DNA from 2 places in the Lentzea sp. NPDC020367 genome. Region 1 is predicted to be linked to the other one. Evidence: riboswitches for the same ligand, from Rfam matches in the RefSeq annotation. Region 1 holds a riboswitch; the other holds the start of a gene.

Region 1 (3,422 bases):
CGCAGACCTCGCGGACGGTGTCCTCGTACACGCCGTGGGTCGACGGGTAGGTGATCATGATCGCGGCGAGGTCGTCGGCGTGCTCGGCGACCGTCGAACGCAGGTGGCCCATGTCGATGTTGCCCTTGTCGTCGCACTTCACGACGACGACGCGCATGCCGGCCATGACGGCGGACGCGGCGTTGGTGCCGTGCGCGGACGACGGGATCAGGCAGACGTCGCGGTCGGCGTTGCCGTTGGCGCGGTGGTAGGCGCGGATCGCCAGCAGACCGGCGAACTCACCCTGCGAACCGGCGTTGGGCTGCAACGACACCGCGTCGTAGCCGGTGACCTCGGCGAGCCACTCCTCCAGGTCGGACACGATCTTCAGCAGACCGGCGGCGTCCTCGGCGGGCGCGAACGGGTGCAGCGTCGAGAACTCCGGCCACGTGATGGACTCCATCTCCGCGGTGGCGTTCAGCTTCATCGTGCACGAGCCCAGCGGGATCATGCTGCGGTCCAGCGCGACGTCCTTGTCGGACAGCGCGCGCAGGTAGCGCAGCAGCGCGGTCTCGGAGCGGTGCGCGTGGAAGACCGGGTGCGTCAGGTAGTCCGAGGTGCGGCGCAGGTCGCCCGGGATGCCGTCGGCGGTGTCGGCGTCGATCGCGTCCACATCGGACCCGGTGACACCGAAGGCGTTCCACACGGCGACGATGTGCGCGCGCGTGGTCTTCTCGTCGCAAGCGATTGCCACGACGTCGTCGTCGACCTTGCGGAGGTTGATGCCGGCCTCACGCGCCTTCTCGACGACAGCGGCGGCCTGGCCCTCGACGCGGACCTGGACGGTGTCGAAGAACTCGCCGTGCACGACGTCGAGACCGGCCTCGCACAGGCCCGTGGCGAGCACGGTGGCCAGGCGGTGCACGCGGGTCGCGATCGACCGCAGGCCCTCGGGACCGTGGTAGACGGCGTACATGGACGCGATCACGGCCAGAAGAACCTGCGCGGTGCAGATGTTCGACGTGGCCTTCTCACGGCGGATGTGCTGCTCACGCGTCTGCAGCGCGAGGCGGTAGGCCAGCGAGCCGTCGGAGTCGACGGAGACACCGACCAGACGGCCGGGCAGCTGACGCTCCAGGCCGGACCGGACGGCCATGTAGCCGGCGTGCGGGCCACCGAAGCCGATGGGCACGCCGAAGCGCTGCGTGGTGCCGACGACGACGTCCGCGCCGATCTCGCCCGGCGCGCGCAGCAGCGTCAGCGCCAGCAGGTCGGCGACGACGACGGCCTGCGCACCGGCGGCGTGGATCTCCTCGATCAACGCGGCCTGGTCGCGCACGACACCGGAGGCGCCGGGGTAGGACAGCAGTACGCCGTAGAAGTCGCCGCCGAGGCCCAGGCCCTCGATGCCCTGCGACAGGTCGGCGACGACGATCTCGATGCCCAGCGGCTCGGCGCGCGTCTCGATGACGGCCAGCGTCTGCGGCAGCGTGTCGGCGTCGATGACGAACTTGTTCGACTTGGACTTGCCCGCGCGGCGCACCAGCGTCATCGCCTCGGCGGCGGCGGTCGACTCGTCCAGCATGGACGCGTTCGCGGTCGGCAGGCCGGTCAGGTCGCCGACCATGGTCTGGAAGTTCAGCAGCGCCTCGAGACGGCCCTGCGAGATCTCCGGCTGGTACGGCGTGTACGCGGTGTACCAGGCGGGCGACTCGAGCACGTTGCGCAGGATCACGCCCGGCGTCACGGTGTCGTAGTAGCCGAGGCCGATCATCTGCGTCATCGGGCGGTTCCGCGAGGCGAGCTCACGCAGTTCGGCCAGCGCCTCGGTCTCGGTGGCCGGGTCGGGCAGGTCCAGCACGAGATCGCGCTCGTGGATCGACGAAGGCACCGCGTGCTGCGCCAGCTCCTCGAGCGACCCGACGCCGATGACGTCGAGGATGCGCGCGAGTTCGGCGGGGCGCGGACCGACGTGGCGGTCGGCGAACGGGGTGCCGTGCTCGAGAGCTGCGAGCGGAATGCGGTCCTGCGTCATCAAACGCCTCCGGGGGCTGCGGGCACACGTGTCCTGGTGCCCTCCCCGCTCTGTCCGTACCCCGAAGGGCGCCTGAGAGGTTCACCCACCGGTAAGGATGGGCTTTCACCGTCGGCGGGATCCCCAGAAAAATCCTGGTGATCCACTTTCCAGAGGCGTCTCGCTCGGCGGTCCTGGATGCCTGAGAGGTTCCCGGGGAGGGACTTGCTCCTTCGGCGCCGGGCTCGAAACCCGGTCTCTCCCGCCTGAGTTCAGCGACTACCCGAGAAGAATACCCGCAGGCAGCCCCGCTAGTCCCCAGGGACGCGACCTACATCTCAGTGCCAAGACCGGCGAGCACCTCCGCAACGGGGTCCGCCGGGTCGTCGCGCAGCGCCACGAGCAGGTGCGCGGTGCCCACGACCGCGTCTCCGCGCCGGGCGGCGACGAGCTTCGCCCGTTCCATCGCACGCTCCACCTTGCCGCCGCTGACGGGCAACGCGGCCAGGTCGATCCCCGCCTCGCGCAACGCCGCCGCCCCGCCCGACTCGAACTCCGGCTTCAGCCTCCTGCCTGCCACCGTCAACTGGCGGTCGACCGCCAGCACCGCCTCCACCAGGTCGCGAGACGACACTTCTCGCCTCGCGGCCACGGCCAGCCGTCCGGCCTCGTTGCGCACGACGGTCAGCACCGGCCCGCCCAGCCCCTGGCCGCGCGCGACCCACCGCACCAGCCAGCGCACGTACCCGCCGCCGGACTCACCCTCCAACGCTCCCGCCTTGCGCAGCAACCGCACGGCGGGCGCTTCCTCGACCTCCGCGTGGGTTCGCGCGGCATCCGCCCGCACAGCGGCGGCCATCGCGTCGACGTCCACTCCGCGCAGCACGAACAGGTCGGCGGCACGTCCGGAACCCTGCTCCAGCAACGCGAGGGAGAGGTGGGTCGTGGTCAGCACGCCGTCGCCGGCCCGGGCGGCCGCCGCGAGCAGACACTCCTCCAGCGCACGGCTGACGGGCGGCACGGTCTCGATGACCAGGCGGTCGCAGGCGACGTTCAGCAACGCCGTGACGTCCGGATGAGCCTCGGGAACGACGCCACCGTCGTCGTCGGCCCAGTGCTCGGCCCCCCGCGCCATCGCCTGGGCCCGCAGCGACTTCACGCCGAGCTTGCGGCCGGGTCCGATGGTGTCGATCAGCGAGATCAGCAGGTTCTCGGTGCCGAGGAAGCCGAACTCCAGCCGAAGCGCGCGCTGCGCCGCCGCTTCCAGCACCTTCACGACCTGGTAGGAGGGGGTGATCGTCATGCGGGGAACGCTAGGGACCGATGCGGTCTGGTCGCTGCCGCCGACCGGCCATCCCACGGCGCCAGTCGGCCACGTTTCCCAAACCGGTCAGCCGGTGGCGCGCTCGCGACGCCGGCGGGTCAGCTC
Region 2 (3,422 bases), on a different contig from region 1:
TACCTGTGAACCTCAAGAAGGTGCTAGTGCTGGCGGGCGTCGCGCTGGTGCTGTTCCTCCTGATCACCCAGCCCGAGCAGTCCGCCTCGGCGGTGCAGCAGGTTCTCGGCTGGCTGCGTCAGGGCGCGGAGTCGATCATCACCTTCATCAGGAGCCTCTTCGGCACGGCCACCCCGCTCAGCTAGTGACGTTGGGTGATCTTCGGCCGTCTGCGTTGAGCCGGATGGGTGGAATGAGGCCAATCACGCACTGGTAACGGGTGTTCTGGGGATTCAGGGTCTGGCGATTGTCAGACCTACCGAATACCTTCCGCTGCAATGGCCGATCCCCGACCGACGAGGAGGCACATATGGTCGAGGACTCCGGGGTCCACGAGCTGTTGCAGCAGTGGGCGGCTGAACGGTCTGATGACGCAGAGATGCAGGAGGTGAACCGGATCAAGAACGCGTGGCTCGCGGAGGCTCCCCCCTCGGCGCCAGGCATCCCCGTGCAGCGGGGAGGCAGGAGTGGGTCGCGTGGCTTGGTCAAGGTCGACTCGGCGGATCCGGCCTACGTGGCCGCGATGCGCAAGCGGGCGCCGGAGGCACCCGAGGCACTGCTCGCCGCCGCGGCGAGCTACTGGCAGCTGGTGGGCGACGTCGCCGAGGCCGAGCAGTGGTGGGACGCGGGCATCAGCCCGTTGGACCAGCGCGCGCTCGACTACCGCGCGGCCGGCCTGTCTCCTGCCGATCTCGGGAGGCGCCTGGGACCGATGACGGTTCTCCAGCACCTTCGTCGTGGCTCCGCCGCGGCCTGGTGCGTTGCTCGTCTGCAGAGGCAGCGCCGGGACGGCGTGGCGTAGTGGACCGGGCTGTCGGAGGCGGCAGCCCTGTATCCATTCGTTGAACGGGCACGCGCGCTCGTGCGGGGCGCGCTCGCCAACGTTCGTTCGCCGTTTTTCCGCTGAGGGCCGAGGCCCTCACACCCCACGGGGCGGTCTCCTTCCGGAGACCCACCCAAGTAGTGTGGAGGTCGTGCGCGGCCTCCTTACTCCCCAACGTGTGCTGATCGCGTTCGCCTGTCTGGCGGCGCTGGTCGCCTGTTGCGGACTCGCCTGGTGGCAGTGGCAGCGCTTCGAGTCCGCCAGCGGCACGTTCCAGAACCTCGGGTACGTGCTCCAGTGGCCGCTCTTCGGCCTCTTCCCTCTCTTCATGGTGTGGCGGTTCCGTCGGCTGGCACGTCAGCGCCGTGACGAGGATCCGGTTGCGCCTGCTCTGGAGCCGATGGCTACCGTTGTCGCCGTCAAACCCGCGCCTGTCGAGCAGTTCGACGACGAAGAAGACGCGGAGCTCGCGGCCTACAACCGCATGCTCGCGAACCTCAACGCGCGGGACGGTCGTTGAGCGAAGGCGGGCAGATGAAGGGTGCGTTGACCCGGTTCAGGGTCATGGCTTACGTGGTCGGAGTCTTCCTGCTGCTCCTGGTCGTGGCCATGGTGCTCAAGTACGCCGCGGACATGGGCGGCGCGATGAAGGTCGTCGGCCCGATCCACGGCTTCCTCTACGCCATCTACCTGGTGATTTCCGTCGACCTGGCGCTGAAGCTGCGCTGGTCGATCAAGGGCACCCTGCTGGTGCTGCTCGCCGGCACGGTCCCGTTCCTGTCCTTCTGGGCGGAGCGCAAGGTGGTCGAGAAGACGGCGCAGGGCGTGCCGCTGTGACGTTTGGCCTGCTAGCGTCTGGGGCTACCAACTGAACACGGCCGTCGATGTCGCGCGGAAGAGACCCCTCCAGCAGGGGCGCCGAAGGAGCAATCCCTCCCCGGAATCTCTCAGGCACAGGTACCGCGCGACGAAGGCAACTCTGGAAAGCAGGCTGCTCGGCAGCCTCGCCCACGGTGCAAGCCACTTCGGTGGTGAAGCTCTCAGGCTCATGACAGAGGGGGAGGCTCGCTCTAGTGAGGAGTCTCCGATGGATCGTGTCATTCTTCTGATGCCTCAGCCGGCCGCGTCCGGCTCTTCGGCGCACCCTGGAGGAGCGTTCTGATGTCCCGCCTCACGCCTCTGAACGCCGAGCACGAGCAGCTCGGCGCGATGTTCACCGACTTCGCGGGCTGGCGGATGCCGCTGCGCTACTCGTCCGAACTCGCCGAGCACCACGCCGTGCGCACCACCGCTGGCCTGTTCGACCTCACGCACATGGGTGAGATCGTCCTGACCGGACCGCAGGCGGGCGAGGCCCTCGACTACGCGCTGGTCGGGCACATCTCCGCGCTGGCCGTCGGCAAGGCCCGCTACACGATGATCACCCAGGCCGACGGCGGCGTGCTCGACGACCTGATCGTGTACCGCCTGGGCGACCAGGAGTTCATGGTCGTCGCGAACGCCTCCAACGCCGCCGTCGTGGCTGAGGCCCTGGTCGAGCGCGCAGCCGGGTTCGACACCGTCGTCACCGACAAGTCGACCGACTACGCGTTGATCGCGATCCAGGGCCCGAAGTCCGTTGAGATCCTCTCCGGCCTGACCGAGACGGACCTGGCGTCAGTCAAGTACTACGCCTCGTACCCTTCCACCGTGGCCGGAGTCGACGCGTTGCTCGCGCGCACGGGTTACACGGGCGAGGAGGGCTTCGAGCTCTTCGTCGCACCCGCCGACGCGCCGGCCGTCTGGGCCGCGCTGCTGTCCGCGGGCGAGGCGCACGAGCTCAAGCCGTGCGGTCTCGGCTGCCGCGACACGTTGCGCCTCGAAGCCGGAATGCCCTTGTACGGCAACGAGCTCACGACGTCGCTGACGCCGTACAACGCGAACCTGGGCCGTGTCGTGAAGCTCGACAAGCCCGGCGACTTCGTGGGCCGCGACGCGCTGGCCAAGGTCGCCGAGTCCGGGGTGGACTCGGTCCTGGTCGGACTGAAGACGCCCGAACGCCGTGCCCCGCGCCACGGTTACGCGGTGCTCAACGGCGACGAGGTCGTGGGCGAGGTGACGTCGGGCGCGCTGTCCCCGACCCTCGGCTACTCCGTCGCCATGGCCTACGTGTCACGGGCCAGTGCCGAGCCCGGCACCCCACTGCTGGTCGACGTCCGCGGCAAGAAGCAGCCGGTCGAGGTCGTCGCACTTCCGTTCTACAAGCGCGCCAAGTAGGGAGATTCTCCAGATGTCCGACCAGTTCAACGCTTCCCTCGCGGAGTACGACCCCGAGGTCGCCGAAGCCGTTGCGGCCGAGTTGGCGCGCCAGCAGGGCACTCTCGAGATGATCGCCTCGGAGAACTTCACGCCCGTGTCGGTGTTGCAGGCCCAGGGCTCCGTCCTCACGAACAAGTACGCCGAGGGGTACCCCGGCCGCCGCTACTACGGCGGCTGCGAGCACGTGGACGTCGTCGAGCGGCTCGCCATCGAGCGCATCAAGTCGCTCTTCGGCGCGGGCTTCGCGAACGTCCAGCCGCAC

The links. Region 1 has a riboswitch for glycine ahead of gcvP (aminomethyl-transferring glycine dehydrogenase). Riboswitches for the same ligand answer to the same signal wherever they lie in the genome.
Region 2: linked by a shared signal. The riboswitch ahead of gcvT (glycine cleavage system aminomethyltransferase GcvT) and the one ahead of gcvP (aminomethyl-transferring glycine dehydrogenase) in region 1 are both predicted to bind glycine.

What each region holds. Positions count from the first base shown of each region.
Region 1 covers NZ_JBIRVV010000006.1:123,199-126,620, reverse strand. The annotation lists gene gcvP (aminomethyl-transferring glycine dehydrogenase) at 1-2,014, opposite strand, end outside; glycine riboswitch at 2,063-2,169, opposite strand; glycine riboswitch at 2,173-2,268, opposite strand; gene ACH413_RS25710 (Clp protease N-terminal domain-containing protein) at 2,325-3,296, opposite strand; gene ACH413_RS25705 (MerR family transcriptional regulator) at 3,384-3,422, opposite strand, start outside.
Region 2 covers NZ_JBIRVV010000003.1:130,150-133,571, reverse strand. The annotation lists gene ACH413_RS12935 (hypothetical protein) at 6-185, shown strand; gene ACH413_RS12930 (transcriptional regulator) at 350-841, shown strand; gene ACH413_RS12925 (hypothetical protein) at 1,014-1,382, shown strand; gene ACH413_RS12920 (DUF3817 domain-containing protein) at 1,397-1,699, shown strand; glycine riboswitch at 1,745-1,835, shown strand; glycine riboswitch at 1,836-1,927, shown strand; gene gcvT (glycine cleavage system aminomethyltransferase GcvT) at 2,024-3,118, shown strand; gene glyA (serine hydroxymethyltransferase) at 3,132-3,422, shown strand, end outside.